2 regions of the Staphylococcus dromedarii genome follow, and region 2 is predicted to be linked to the other one. Evidence: predicted binding sites of a transcription regulator. Region 2 holds the regulator's gene; the other holds the start of a gene.
What was found. Region 2 encodes LexA, which represses DNA repair genes until DNA is damaged. Its sites were predicted from a motif close to CGAACATATGTTCG; they were not measured.
Positions count from the first base shown of each region.

Region 1: the regulator LexA is predicted to act here: its motif matches at 3,072-3,085, upstream of uvrB (excinuclease ABC subunit UvrB).

Region 1 is NZ_CP094718.1:470,407-478,584, reverse strand. Features, by position in the region: gene uvrA (excinuclease ABC subunit UvrA) at 1-1,021, opposite strand, end outside; gene uvrB (excinuclease ABC subunit UvrB) at 1,027-3,009, opposite strand; gene MUA88_RS02310 (CsbA family protein) at 3,228-3,470, opposite strand; gene MUA88_RS02305 (YfbR-like 5'-deoxynucleotidase) at 3,476-4,117, opposite strand; gene MUA88_RS02300 (CHAP domain-containing protein) at 4,217-4,984, opposite strand; one part of gene prfB (peptide chain release factor 2) at 5,168-6,217, opposite strand; one part of gene prfB (peptide chain release factor 2) at 6,219-6,290, opposite strand; gene secA (preprotein translocase subunit SecA) at 6,325-8,178, opposite strand, start outside.
Region 2 is NZ_CP094718.1:1,341,911-1,350,088, forward strand. Features, by position in the region: gene sbcD (exonuclease subunit SbcD) at 1-968, opposite strand, end outside; gene MUA88_RS06545 (CcdC family protein) at 1,083-1,559, opposite strand; gene MUA88_RS06550 (YneF family protein) at 1,784-2,023, opposite strand; gene tkt (transketolase) at 2,211-4,199, opposite strand; gene MUA88_RS06560 (DUF896 domain-containing protein) at 4,312-4,548, opposite strand; gene sosA (DNA damage-induced cell division inhibitor SosA) at 4,681-4,899, opposite strand; gene lexA (transcriptional repressor LexA) at 5,043-5,666, shown strand; gene guaC (GMP reductase) at 5,791-6,768, opposite strand; gene rpsN (30S ribosomal protein S14) at 6,850-7,119, opposite strand; gene rpmG (50S ribosomal protein L33) at 7,280-7,429, shown strand; gene MUA88_RS06590 (catalase) at 7,520-8,178, opposite strand, start outside.

The sequences.
Region 1 (8,178 bases), 870 kb from region 2:
CGGTTAACTTACCGAATGGTTTGTCCATATTGATTTTATACACTTCACATACACGTTTTAATAATGTTGGATAAAAGTCTGAACTTTTTGGCTCCCATGGTAAGATGGCACCCTCTGCTAATGTTTTTGTACGATCCGGAATGGCAAGATCTACATCAACCGTTAATTTTTGGCCTAGTCCATCACATGTTGGACATGCACCAAATGGACTGTTAAAACTGAACATTCTCGGTTCTAACTCACCGATTGTAAAGCCACATATTGGACATGCATGCTTTTCTGAGAATTCCAGTGCCTCTCCACCAATGACATCAACGACGAGACGTCCTTCAGCCAATTCAAGGACGGTTTCTATTGAGTCAGCTAAACGTGTTTCAATACCAGGTTTCACAACAAGACGGTCTACGACAATTTCAATTGTATGATTTTTGTTTTTATCCAAAGCAGGCACATCTGTAATATCCATGATGTCACCATTTAAACGCACACGCACATATCCTTTTTTACTAATATCTGCTAATAACTTCTCGTGTGACCCTTTTCGATGATTGACGACAGGTGCCAACAGTTGAATTTTTGTACGCTCTTCTAATTCCATAATACGATCTGCCATCTGTTGCACAGTTTGTGATTCAATCTCAATACCATGTTCCGGACAAATCGGCTTACCAATACGTGCGTACAGTAAACGGATATAATCATAAATCTCAGTAACTGTTGCCACTGTAGATCGCGGATTTTTACTTGTTGTTTTTTGATCAATAGAAATCGCTGGTGATAGCCCTTCGATTGTATCAACATCAGGCTTATCCATTTGTCCTAAGAATTGACGTGCGTAAGCACTTAAAGACTCTACATAGCGTCTTTGTCCCTCTGCATATATCGTATCAAATGCGAGTGATGACTTACCTGACCCTGATAATCCTGTCATCACAATAAACTTATCTTTAGGCAGTTCTATATCCACATTTTTTAAATTATGGGCACGTGCCCCTTTCACTACTATTGATGGTCCTTTCATGTACGTCACCCTTCTGATTTAAGTTCAAATAATAAATCTCTCAATTCGGTTGCCTTCTCGAAATCTAACGCCTTCGCTGCTTCTTTCATTTGTTTTTCGATATTTTGAATTGTTTTTTGACGTTCTTTCTTCGTCATTTTCTTCGGTACTTCTTTGCGATCTGCTTCGTTTGTTTCTTCCGTTTCCACAGTCGCACTAATCACATCATGAATTTTCTTATTAATTGTTTGAGGTGTAATACCGTGTTTCTCATTATATGCCATTTGAATTTCGCGTCGTCGTTCCGTTTCATCAATTGCCACACGCATTGAATCAGTAATCTTATCTGCATACATGATCACTTCACCTTTATCGTTACGTGCTGCACGGCCAATTGTCTGGATAAGCGAACGTTCCGAACGTAGAAAACCTTCTTTATCTGCATCTAAAATAACAACGAGCGATACTTCCGGAATGTCGATTCCTTCACGTAATAAGTTAATACCGATTAAAACATCGAACGTTCCCATACGTAGATCACGAATGATTTCAATACGTTCTAACGTCTTAATCTCAGAATGTAAATAATTTACCTTCACGCCCGCTTCTTTTAAGTACGTCGTTAAATCTTCACTCATTTTTTTCGTTAACGTTGTAATTAATACACGTTCATTGCGTTCTACACGTGTTTGGATTTCACTTAATAAGTCATCAATTTGATTTTTAGATGGACGCACATCGATTTTTGGATCTAATAGACCCGTTGGACGAATAATTTGTTCAACCATCTCATCTGTATGTTCCATCTCGTATGGACCTGGTGTGGCAGATACATAAACTAACTGATGTGCCTTTTCTTCAAATTCTTCAAACATCAATGGTCGGTTATCAAGTGCACTTGGCAAACGGAAACCGTGTTCAACAAGTACGTTTTTACGTGCTTTATCCCCATTATACATACCTCGAATCTGAGGTAATGTCACATGAGATTCATCAATCATAATCAACCAATCGTCTCCAAAGTAGTCCAGTAACGTATAAGGCGTTGAACCAAGTGGACGTAATGTTAAATGTACAGAGTAGTTCTCGATACCTGAACAGAATCCCATTTCACGCATCATTTCAAGATCGTAGTTTGTACGTTGTTCTAGACGTTGTGCTTCTAAGAGTTTATTTTCACTACGCAATTTTTCAAGTTGTTCTGCGAGTTCTTTTTCAATTCGGCCAATGGCAACTTTCATTTTCTCTTCACGTGTTACGAAGTGAGAGGCTGGGAAGAGCGCGAAATGTTCACGTTCACGCAATACTTCACCCGTTAAATAATTAATTTCACTCACACGATCAATCTCATCGCCAAAGAATTCAACACGAATACAAAGTTCATCACGTGAGGCTGGGAAAATTTCTACCACGTCACCACGTACACGGAATGTCCCACGTTGAAAGTCGATATCATTGCGTGTGTATTGTACATCGACTAACTTGCGCAACAGTTCACTACGATCCATTTCCATACCCGAACGAATACTTACAACCAAATCTTTGTATTCTTCTGGGTTACCCAAGCCATAAATACAACTCACACTGGCAATAATGATGACATCGTCACGTTCGAATAATGCACTTGTCGCTGAGTGACGTAGTTGGTCGATCTCATCGTTAATTGATGCATCTTTTTCTATAAATGTATCTGTTGATGGTACATACGCTTCTGGTTGATAGTAATCATAGTAACTAACAAAATATTCGACTCTATTTTCAGGAAAGAACTCCTTAAATTCACTGTATAATTGCCCTGCAAGCGTCTTATTGTGCGCAATAATCAGTGTGGGCTTACCTGCACGCTTAATCACATTACTCATCGTAAACGTTTTACCTGTTCCTGTAGCCCCTAATAACGTCTGATGGCGCTTACCCTCTTGAATTCCTTGAACTAACTCATCAATCGCACGCGGCTGGTCACCTTGTGGGTCAAACTTAGATACCACTTTAAAGTCATGATGCTCCATGCACACTCGTCTCCTCATCACATAATTATATGGCTATTTTACCAAATCTTAAGATAAAAATACAAACATCTGTTCGTTTTTGACTTTCCAATGCTCTATACCCTTTTATTCTTAAAAATCAAACACGATTAAGCCCTCCATAATTCAACGCTTAAAACAAAACATAAAAAACCACTTAAAACCTTATTTTCTCAGTTTCAAGTGGTATATAGTTTCTCTTATTCATATCCTTTAAAATCATCATGACGATGAATTTGCAATGTATCCACAATGATATACCCTGCCAATATTGATACGACATCTATAAAAATAATCCATTCATTGTGGAAAAAGCCTTTATAAACTGACGTGCCAATGATAACAAGTGTCACGCATGTACCAATCCATTTGCTACGTGTGATGGCACTCAGTACCACGACCAATACACATGGAAAAAAAGCGGCTAACGCATACCATATCACTTTGATCACTGCTTTCTATTATTTAATATATGCATAGTCGTTTCACGCAATTCTGTGCGCGGAATAAATTTTTCTGTTAGCATCTCTGGAATAATGTTATCAATAAAATCTTGTACTGAATGTAAATGATCAAATTGCATAATCGTTTCTAAACTCATTTCATAGATTTCAAAAAAGAGTGGCTCTGGGTTACGCTTTTGAATCTCACCAAATGTTTCATACAATAAATCAATTTTATCAGCGACAGATAAAATTTGGCCCTCTAACGAATCGTCTTTCCCTTCTTGTAAACGTTGACGGTAGATGTCTTGATAATCCTCGGGTATTTCTTCAGAGATGAACGTATCAACCATTTCTTCTTCCACCTGTGAAAAGAGTCTTTTTAGCTCACTACTTGCATATTTTACAGGTGTTTTAATATCACCTGTAAATACTTCAGCAAAGTCATGATTTAATGCTTTTTCATACAAACTCTTCCAGTCTACTTCCTTGCCATAATGTTCTTCTACTGTTCCCAGATATTGTGCAATTTTAGTCACTTTAAAGGAGTGTGCGGCAACATTATGCTCAAAGTATTTGAACTTTCCAGGTAAACGAATGAGTTTTTCTAAATCTGATAGTCTTTTAAAATATTGATGAACACCCATGATTAATGTTCCCTCCTTGTTACGCATCTTTATAGTTTATGATACTATAACACACTTTCTTACTTTTACGCACTTCAATTTCTGGAAGTAACAGGAAAGTTAATAAATATATTGGTAGTCATCAGAGTAGGGTATGACGCGATGGCTGATTATCCCTTGGCCTTTCCAATTCATTTCGGAAATATGAATTTTATTCTGATCACACGCTTCAACAATCGCAACATGCCCATAAGTACCTTGTTGTGATACAAGTATGGCATTGACACGTGGATACTTGGATATAGTGTAACCTTCTTGTTGCGCATGGAATAACCAAAATTTTGCATGCCCCCAATTTCTTGAGATAGGAAGATGTCGTTTAACACGTTGTTCATAAATATAAGCAGTACATTGTCCAGGTGTGTATGCGTTCTTAATAGATGCATTGTGTAAAGTTTGGGGATTCACTCGTTTTGTTAATAGATAAGGCAATGATTGAGGAGGAAATAATTGAAAGATACTCGGTAATTCCAAGTGTGCCATTCCCTTCTCTGAAACAGCAATATATTGGCTGTCATTTTGAAATGGAAAAGGATTATATTTTTTTATTTTATGAAAATCAATTTTTTGTTGCGTTAAAAATTGCGCTAATGATTGGTCTTTAGGTTTCATGAGGATATGTTCGCTAGGTAATTTAATTGTTTGGTTTTCTTTAAAATATAGTGGCGTTTTTACAAGATGGTTAAGCTGTCTAATACGATCTGTTGTTGTCGCAAACTTTTGAGCTAACTGTTCAATCGTTATATTCTTAGTTAATTGTACTTGTTGTGTTGAAGAAAAAGGGGTTGATATCAAAGTAGCAACGATGAGCACATTGGATAGTCGCATGATTGTCATCTCCTTAAAAATTGTGGAGATAGTATATCATGCTTACATTCAAAAATGAGACACCCTCTTGATTTGTGACACAAATGAAATAACATACCATTATTTTAAAAATCGAAAAAATAGATGTATAAACGATTTAAAAAAGCCTCCACATAAAATATGTGAAGACTCATTGTTCATTTATTACATTGTCTGAGACTGATCGTTCATTTGACTGCGTAGATAAGCATCAATAAACATACTTATATCGCCATCCATTACTGCATTGACATTTCCAGTCTCTACATTTGTTCGATGATCTTTCACCATTGAATATGGGTGGAAGACATATGAACGAATTTGACTGCCCCAACCAATTTCTTTTTGTTCACCACGAATTGCTGCAAGTTCTTGTGCTTTTTGTTCCAATTCAAGTTGATACAATTTGGCCTTCAGCATTTTCATTGCCGCTTCACGGTTTTTGATTTGTGAACGCTCATTTTGGTTGTTCACAACGATCCCTGTTGGATGGTGCGTAATACGGATAGCAGATTCTGTTTTGTTAATGTGCTGTCCGCCGGCACCTGATGCACGGAATGTATCAACTGTAATATCATCTGGATTCACTTCGATTTCAATCTTTTCATTGTTGAACTCTGGAATGACATCACATGATGCAAAAGAAGTATGTCTACGTCCCGATGAATCAAAAGGTGAAATGCGGACAAGACGATGTACGCCTTTTTCTGCTTTCAGATAGCCATAAGCGTTATGACCTTTGATGACAAGCGTAACACTTTTGACCCCCGCTTCATCACCCGCTTGATAATCGACCACTTCAACCTTAAATCCTTGTTGTTCACAAAAACGTTGATACATACGCAACAACATATTTGTCCAGTCTTGTGATTCCGTACCACCTGCGCCTGGATGTAATTCTAAAATCGCATTATTGGCATCATGTTCACCGTTCAACAATAACTGTAATTCAAAGCGATCTAACTTAGGTGCATAATCATTCACCGTTTCTTCAAGATCTGTTTTGATATCTTCATCAAACTCTTCTTGCAATAACTCGTGTGTCGCATCCATTTCTTCTATATCAGAAGCAATCTCATAATACGTATTCACAATTGCCTTTAACGCATTATTTTGATCAATGACTTCTTGCGCACGTTGTTGGTCATCCCAAAACGTAGGTTCTGCCATCATCTCTTCAAATTCTTGAATATTTGTCTCTTTGTTTTCTAAGTCAAAGAGACCCCCTAAGTTGTTCTAACTTTGATGCATAGTCATCAATATGACGTTTGATTTCAGATAGTTCCATACACTATCGCTCCTTTACATCTACTACACGTTATCTATTTCCCATGACAGTTTTTATATTTTTTACCACTGCCACATGGACATGGATCATTACGTCCAACGTCATCTTTTTTAACGATTGGCTGAGCTTTTACTTTCTCTTTTCCATCGTTTGCTGAAAGATGTTGACCTTCTAACTCTTTTGTTTTTTCACGTTGCACATCATCCTCAACTGAAACGATTGATTTCAATACAAATTTACTTACGTCTTCTTCAATACTTTGCATCATATTATCAAATAATTGGTGACCTTCATTTTGATAGTCGCGCAATGGATTTTGTTGTCCATATGAACGTAAATGAATCCCTTGTCGTAATTGATCCATTGTATCGATATGTGAAGTCCAATGATTATCAATTGTGCGTAACAGAATCATACGTTCAAATTCTGGCATTTGTTCTCCAAGAACTTCTTTTTGTTTCTTATAAACCTGTTCGACTTTTTTCCAAATAATTTCATAAATATCTTCACGGTCTTTTCCGTTAATTTCAGAAACTTCAAGTTCCCCTTCATGTAAGAACACATCTTCTACATAGTGAATTAGTGGTTCATAGTCTGGGTTTTCTTCATCTTCGTTAACAAAGTATGAAATGGTACGATCAAGTGCTGTTTTGATCATCGCAATCACTAATGCAGAGCTTTCAGGCTCATCGATAATCTTATTGCGTTCTTCATACATGATTTCACGTTGTTTTCTAAGCACTTCATCATATTCTAAAATACGTTTACGCGAATCAAAGTTGTTCCCTTCCACACGTTTTTGTGCTGACTCCACTGCACGAGAAACCATCTTAGATTCAATTGGTGTTGTATCATCCATACCAAGACGATTCATCATGTTTTGCATACGTTCAGAACCGAAACGGACCATCAAATCATCTTCTAATGATAAGTAGAAACGACTGTCACCTTTATCACCTTGACGACCTGAACGACCACGTAATTGATCATCGATACGACGTGATTCATGTCGCTCTGTACCGATAACAGCTAAACCGCCTAAGTCTTCTACGCCTTCACCAAGTTTAATATCCGTACCACGACCAGCCATGTTTGTCGCAATCGTTACAGCACCTTTTTGTCCTGCACCAGCAACGATTTCCGCTTCTTTCTCATGGTTTTTCGCATTTAAGACAGTATGACGGATACCGTGTTTTTTCAATAACTCAGAAATATATTCTGAAGTTTCTACTGCCACTGTACCAAGTAATACTGGCTGTCCTTTACGGTGTTTTTCAATCACTTCTTCTACTACCGCTTGGAACTTACCTTTTTGACTAATATAGATTAAGTCACTGCGGTCAATACGTTGTACCGGACGGTTTGTAGGGATTTGTGTCACGGTCATATTATAAATATTACGGAACTCTTCTTCTTCCGTTTTAGCTGTACCTGTCATTCCTGCTAATTTGTGATACATTCTGAAGTAGTTTTGGAATGTGATAGATGCCATTGTTTTTGATTCATTTTGAACTTTTACGCCTTCTTTAGCCTCGATTGCTTGGTGTAAACCTTCAGAGAAACGACGTCCAGGCATACTACGACCTGTAAATTGGTCGACAATTAAAATTTCGCCTTCTGATACCATGTAATCCACATCGCGTTGCATTGTATAGTTTGCACGTAATGCAAGGTTAATATGATGAATGATATCTACGTATTTCAGGTCATACAAGTTGTCGATTTTGAAGAAACGCTCTGCCTTATCAATCCCTTGTTCAGTCAACTGAATATTACGTGTTTGTACATCATAATTATAGTCTTCTTCACCTTTTAACATCTTCGCAAAGACATTGGCTTGTGTGTACATTGATGTTGATTTTTCAGCTTCACCAGAAATAATTAATGG
Region 2 (8,178 bases):
GAAATCACAAAGACTTCAGGAGTTAGGGCCAATGTATTTGGATATAATTGTTTCAGTTTCTGCATCGGCTCTGTCACATGTTGCATCTCAGTCAATTTAAAGTGAAAATAACTTTCATCTGATTTCCTTTCAAAATGTCCATTCATAATATCCTCATACTTGCCTTTCACAACTTCTAATTCATGTTGTGACTTTAATGGTTTAAATGTCTGCTTCATTTGTCCATCAACAAATTCAATGGTGCGATAACCTTTTGCTTGTTTCACTTCAGAAAATGAATACTGCAATAAAGAACCACTATAAAATATATGGTCATAATCAATCGCAAATGGATGATGTATATGCCCTAGTAAAACACCATCAAAACAAGCTAAATATGTTGATGACACAGATTCAATCGTACCAATCGTTAAATCACGTTCTGAATCAGATTTAGGCGCACCATTTAACGTAAAATGACCCACTAAAAGATTCTTTTTCTGTAGATCCAATTGTGGCTTTATCAACTCAACGAAACTTTTAATTGCCTGTTCATATGTCTTAACATCACTTTCTAGAAATACACGTGCTTCAGAAACTGTAAAAAATGGTAATGTATAAATGGCAATATCATCAAAAACGATTGGTTCGAAAAACGAAGAAAGTGTTGTACGAATATATAGTTGACTATGATTGAACCATGATGCACCATAACCTAACCGTTCTTTACTATCATGATTTCCATTGATAATAACAATCGGAATACTCATTTCTAAATTTAATGTTTGCACCATCTCTTCAAATACAGTTACAACACTTTTATTAGGATGTGCTTTATCATAGATATCCCCTGCAATAATAATCAAATCAGGTTGTTCCAGCACCATTTGTTCGACAAATTGAGCAAGGACATGTCTCTGATCGTCCAAGAAACTATGTCCATTGAGTCGCTTCCCTAAATGCCAATCAGCTGTATGAATGATTTTCATTTTACCACCTCGAATTCATTATTTGTGCGTTAAAAAAGAACAAGCAGGTCACACACCTACTGGCTATGTTCGCTGCTTGCCGCTACAGTCTTTCTTATATTAAACATACTTCTTTTAGATTGTTTGATTGAGCATGCGTTTTTTTAATTGTTTATATCGCCAAAGCATTGCTAAACGCCAAGGTAACAACATACTAAAAGCAAGTAAAAAGAACATCCCTGCAAGTTCACCCGCATCAATGGAATTCCCTAAAAATACTTTAAGTACTGTTCGAATAATTAATAATGATACCAGTACTACTGGAAATGCTTTTGATTTTTTTAGATAAATCGCATTATCTTTCACTTCAAAATGCGATGTCATCATGAGGACCGTTGAGAAGATAACACCTATCACAATCGACTCTACAATTTCTGCATGTGTCAATCTAAAGTATGGCACAACATACATCAATGCCCCTGTTGACATAAAAACGGGTGGCAAAATAATTTTCTTCTCATTCACTGGAAATTGTTGTGCTTTCATTCTCACAACAATGACAATGGCACCCATAACAAAAGCCACTATAATGGAAAATACTAAATAGCTCACTGTGTTGCCTCCTCAGAGTATAGGACTTAATACGATTGGTACAATGATTAAGGTGTGTAAGCATTATAGGAATCTAAGTATCCTAAGCTCACCCACCAAACACGTGTGCCAGTCATTTTTAACTTACTCGTTTATTATAGTTATATTAAAATACACATAAAAGTAAAAAGCAAGAGAATCTATGCTGTAACAACCACCGATTCCCTTGCTTATATAAATCAATATTACATTTTTTTGTCCATATTTTTATTCATCATTGTCATCATTTGATTGATCTTTTTCTGTGATGGTTTTTGACCCATCTGCATCATCATCATACGTAACATTTCTTCATTGATAGGTGGGTTCTTTTTTAAATAGTCCATCATATATTTACGTGCTAAGAAGAATCCACCAACAAGACCGATGATAAGTGCAATGACAATTAATAAAATTGCTAACCATGTCGCCATCGTTTCACCCACTTTCTTTATCCTATAGCATTTTACTAAAAATAACCTCTGTTTTCAAGAGACGGCAAAAGAAATCTGTGCATCTGTGAAAAGTTTCGTATACATCCGTCACAAATTCTAAAATTGAAATAGGACAACAAAAGACCCTTTTGCTTTCATTGCCCTATTTTTATTCTCTCAATTTAGTTGTAATAAGTAATTAAAGTTGTTCGATTTCAGCTAAAACTCGTTCTTTTGTGAATCCATATTTTTCAATCACTAAGTCACCAGGTGCACTTGCACCAAAACGATCAATACCAATCACTTTACCATTCATACCTACATATTTATGCCAACCTAATGTTGCACCCATTTCAGCTGCAACGCGTTTTTCAACATGTGGTAATAAAATTTCATCTTTGTAAGCTTGTGATTGTTGTTCAAATGCATGCCAGTTCGGCATAGAAACAACACGTACACCTTTACCTTGCTCAGCTAATTCTTTTGCTACATCAACAAGAAGGCTCACTTCTGAACCAGTAGCTAAAAGTACATATTCTGGTGCTGTTTCAGTTTCATAAACAACATATGCACCTTTACGAACACCTTCTTCTAAGACTGTTGCGTCAACATCTAATACTGGTAAACCTTGTCTTGTTAAGACTAATGCAGTCGGTGTATTTTTAGATTCTAATGCAACTTGCCATGCTACACGTGTTTCATTACCATCTGCTGGACGAATCACGTTTAAGTTTGGAATCGCACGTAACCCTGCTAATTGTTCGATTGGCTCATGTGTTGGTCCATCTTCACCAACTGCAATTGAGTCATGTGTAAAGATAAATGTTGAACCTAATCCCATTAATGATGACAGGCGTAATGCTGGTTTTACATAGTCACTAAATACAAAGAATGTTGCTGCATATGGATGAACACCACCATGTGCTGCCATACCATTAACTGCTGCAGCCATAGCAAATTCACGCACACCAAACCAAATATTTCTACCGCTACCATCTTCAGCAGAGAAATCTCCTTCTTCTTTTACATTAGACTTGTTTGATGATGCTAAGTCAGCTGAACCACCGAAGAATGATGGAACTGCAGCACTTAATGCTTGAATAACATCTCCAGAATCAGCACGTGAAGCCGCTTTGTGCCCCACTTCAAATTGTGGTAATGATGCTGTATACTCTTCTGGAAGTTCTCCAGCAATTGCTGTTTTTAGTGTCGCTGCAAGTTCAGGGTATTTTTCTTCATACTTTTTAAATTCTGCTTCCCAAGCTGCTTCATGCGCATCTGCACGTGCAATCATCGTATCTTTGAAAATATCATAAACAACTTCATCCACGTGGAACTGTTTATTCGCATCTAATGCATAATTCTCAAAAGTTAAAGCACGTTCGTCCGCTCCAAGAGGCGCACCATGAGATGTATGGCTATTAGATTTATTTGGTGAACCATAACCAATAATTGTCTTTACTTCAATAATTGTTGGTCCTGTTTGTTCTTTAGCTGTTTCAATAGCGCGATTAATCGCTTCTAAGTCATTACCATCTTCAACTAAAAGATGATTCCAACCATATGCTTCAAATCGTTGCTTAATATTTTCAGAGAATGACTTGTTTGTTTTACCATCTAATGAAATATCATTTGAATCATATAGCGTAATCAACTTATCTAATTTTAAATGACCTGCAAGTGATGCCGCTTCATGTGAAATACCTTCCATTAAGTCACCATCAGATGCAAGAACGTATGTGTGGTGATCTACAACAGAAATATCATCTTGATTATATTTTGCTGATAAATGTTTTTCAGCCATTGCCATACCAACTGCCATTGCAAATCCTTGTCCTAATGGTCCTGTTGTAATATCTACACCTTGTGTATGGCGGAACTCAGGATGTCCAGGAGTTTTTGAATCCCATTGTCTAAAGTTCTTCAACTCGTCCATCTCTAAAGCACCTGATACATGTAATAAACTGTACAATAATGCAGATCCGTGACCAGCTGATAATACAAATCGATCTCTATTGAAATATTGATCAGCTTTTGGATTGAAATTTAGATGTCTTGTCCATAACGTGTAAGCCATTGGCGCTGCACCCATTGGTAAACCTGGGTGTCCTGAATTAGCTTTTTCAATTGCGTCAATACTCAATGCACGCAAAGTATTTACTGCTAAAGTATCATTTTTATCGAACATAAAATAACTTCCCTTCTATTTCTCTTCATATCCATATTATAACTGAAAGCCATATTGGATACCTAATAAATCCATCATAATCATTAAATATTTTTTGTGAAAAATGTGACAACTATTTACGTAGATTGTTGTGTTTTTGAATTGTTTTTAATTTCTCTGGTGTCACATCATTACCTTGGGGATCAATTACTTTTGTTTGCTCAATCTGTGCCTTAAAGCTACCACGGAATGTTTCTAAATATTCACTTCTTAACTTTGATTGTTCTTTCGCTTCAATTTCTGTTAATCCTTGTTCTTTTTTCTTTCTTGCTAATTCATTAATACGATTTAGTTTTTCTTGGCTTAACATGCTGCAACCCTCCGTCAATTTCTTTACAAAAAATATATCAGAAATAAGGGCAAAAACCAAACACTTCTACTTAATGAAATAATTGCGAAACAATCAACATCAAAATCTAGCAGGTGTTGCCTTCAATATTGTTTACTCGCTCAATGTAATTGCAAATACACTATCCTCATTACTTTGATGAGGTGCAGACTCATATTGTTCACTATTTTTTAAAGTATGATCAGTCATTTCGTACGTTTGTTCTGTTTGCCCATTGTGACTTATCATAATAAAAAAAGTGAAAAATAATACAACCGATGCTAAAAACACCATTAAAAATAAGACCATTTCAGAATATTTACGTTGTATCATCTTCATACACTCCCTCGAACATTTGTTTGTATAAGTAATTTAACAGAACGAATGTTCCGTGTCAACAAAAAGACGAACAAATGTTTGTTCATGTTCGTGTAATATGCTATAATTGTCTTAAATTTAACGGAGGAGTGCTAATTATGAGAGAATTAACAAAGAGACAGAGTGAAATATTTGAATTTATCAAACAGGTCGTACAATCTAAAGGCTATCCACCAAGTGTTCGTGAGATTGGAGAGGCCGTTGGTTTAGCTTCGAGTTCTACTGTACACGGGCACCTTTCTCGTCTAGAAGAAAAAGGATATATTCGTCGAGACCCAACTAAGCCACGTGCTATCGAAATTGTTCATGAATTAATGGGCGAACCTGTAAATATGGAAGCAACAATTTTTGTACCTGTAATAGGGAAAGTAACGGCTGGTATGCCGATTACTGCTGTTGAAAATGTTGAAGAATACTATCCACTACCAGAACATTTTACTTCAACGCACAATGGACAAATTTTCATATTAAATGTTGTGGGTGATAGTATGATTGAAGCGGGTATTTTGGATGGAGATAAAGTTATTGTACGTAGTCAATCTATTGCAGAAAATGGTGATATTATCGTTGCGATGACGGATGAAGATGAGGCAACTGTTAAACGCTTTTATAAAGAGAAAAATCGCTATCGCTTACAACCTGAAAATAGTATGCTAAGTCCGATTTATTTAGAACATGTAACAGTATTAGGGAAAGTCATTGGTCTATTTAGAGAAATGTAGTCAACAGGATCAATATGATATTTTACTCGTATAAACTTCTCAATAAAACTCCTTACTTATTATCAAAAAAGCTCAGAGGCATTGTGCCCTGAGCTTTTTCTATATCATCAATCATTATTTTAAATTAATCTCTGTCACCATTGAAAATAGAGTTTTTCACAATGACATAATCTACTTTTCTTAATGAATCAACATCTTTGCCACCTGCATAAGAAATTGAACTTTGTAAGTCTTCTTGCATTTCTTTTAACGTATCCTTAAGTGAACCTTTGTGTGCAACAAACATTTTTTTGCCTTCTACGTTTTTGCGTTCACCTTTTTGATATTCAGATGCACTACCGAAGTATTCTTTGTACTTCTTGCCATCCATTTCTACTGTTTCACCAGGAGATTCTTCATGTGCTGCAAATAAAGAACCGATCATAACCATTGATGCACCGAAACGTACAGATTTTGCGATATCACCGTGTGTTCTAATACCACCATCTGCAATAATTGGTTTACGTGCTGCTTTACTACAATGATTAATTGCTGCTAATTGCCAACCACCTGTACCAAAACCAGTTTTGATCTTAGTAATACATACGCGACCTGGTCCAATACCCACTTTCGTTGCATCTGCACCAGCATTTTCTAATTCACGAACACCCTCAGGCGTACCAACATTCCCAGCGATAACAAATGTTTCTGGTAAATGTTTTTTAATATGTTTAATCATATCGATAACTTGATCTGAATGACCATGTGCAATATCAATTGTGATATACTCAGGTTTCAAGTCTTCAGATTTAATTTTTTCAACAAAATCAAATTCAGGGTCTTTAACACCAACTGAGATTGAAGCAAATAAACCTTTTTCATGCATACGTTTAATGAATGGTATACGTGCCGCTTCATCAAAACGGTGCATAATATAGAAGTATTCATTTTCTGCAAACCATTCTGCAAGTTGCTCATTCATCACTGTTTGCATATTTGCAGGAACGACTGGTAATTTAAATCTTCTAGGTCCAAATTGGATAGATGTGTCAATTTCTGAACGACTTTTCACGATGCTTTTGTTTGGAATTAATTGTATATCTTCATAATCAAAAATTTTCATGTTTTAAAAAACCCCTCATTTATTTTATCCATATGATAATATACTATCATTAACGGATAAAGTAAACAAAGGGAATGAAATTTACCAGCTAGATTTTTTAACGCCTGGAATTTGGCCTTTATGTGCATATTCACGGAATGAAATTCTAGACATTTCAAACTTACGCATGACGCCACGAGGACGACCTGTAACTTTACATCTTCTTGTTAATCTTGTTGGTGATGAATCACGTGGAAGTTTGCGAAGTGCTTCATAATCACCTTTTGCTTTTAATTCACGTCTTAATTCAGCGTATTGTGCAACTAATGCTTCACGCTTTGCTTCTTTTGCTATTTTAGACTTTTTAGCCATTTTTATACCACCTTTTTATAAATCGTAATCATTACGTTTTACATACTAGCATATTTTCTTTCATAAACGCAAGATAAAATGTTGGCAAATCCAAAAAAGCGTGATAAAATATTAAATCGTAATGGTTTCAATTTATTTTAAAACCAAAGGAGGGAATACCATGCGTATTAATGTAACTTTAGCTTGTACTGAATGTGGTGACCGTAACTACATCACTACTAAGAATAAACGTACAAACCCAGAGCGTATCGAAATGATGAAATATTGCCCAAGATTAAATAAGCACACTTTACACAGAGAAACAAAATAATAACGGCATATCACGACTAATCAAAAAAATACGACAATGATAGAGAAATGGTGAGCGATTCGTACGCTCACCATTTTTCTTTATATATGATTATTTTAAATCTCCTAAAATCTCATCTAATTGTGCAGTCATACCTAATGCATTCGCCACACCTTTACCATATTCTGGATCAGCTTGATAACAATGACGAATATGACGGTGTTTCACTTCATCCGTTGTACCATCCATTTCATTTGCTGTGTTTTCAAAAATACGTTGCTGTTGTTCTGGTGTTTGTAAACGGAATAACTTGCCAGGTTGTTCGAAGTAATTATCATCATCTTCTCTAAAATCATGTTCAAATGCTGTGCCTTCGATGCTAAGAGGTGCACGTTTATATTCTGGTTGATCTTTAAAAGCACCTGTACTATTTGGATAGTAATGTGTAGAACCGCCACCGTTACCATCTAGGAAACGCATTTGACCATCACGGCTAAATGGGCAAATATTTTCTACACCCACACCTTTAGGTTGGTTAACAGGAATCTGCCAGTGATTGACACCTAAACGATATCTTTGCGCATCACCATATGAGAACAGTCTACCTTGCAACATTTTATCTGGTGAGAAGTCGATGCCTGGAATGATGTTCGTTGGTGCAAAAGCAGCTTGTTCCACATCCATGAAATAATTATCTGGATTTTTATTTAATTCAAATTCACCCACTTCAATTAATGGATATTCATCTTTGAACCAAACTTTAGTTAGGT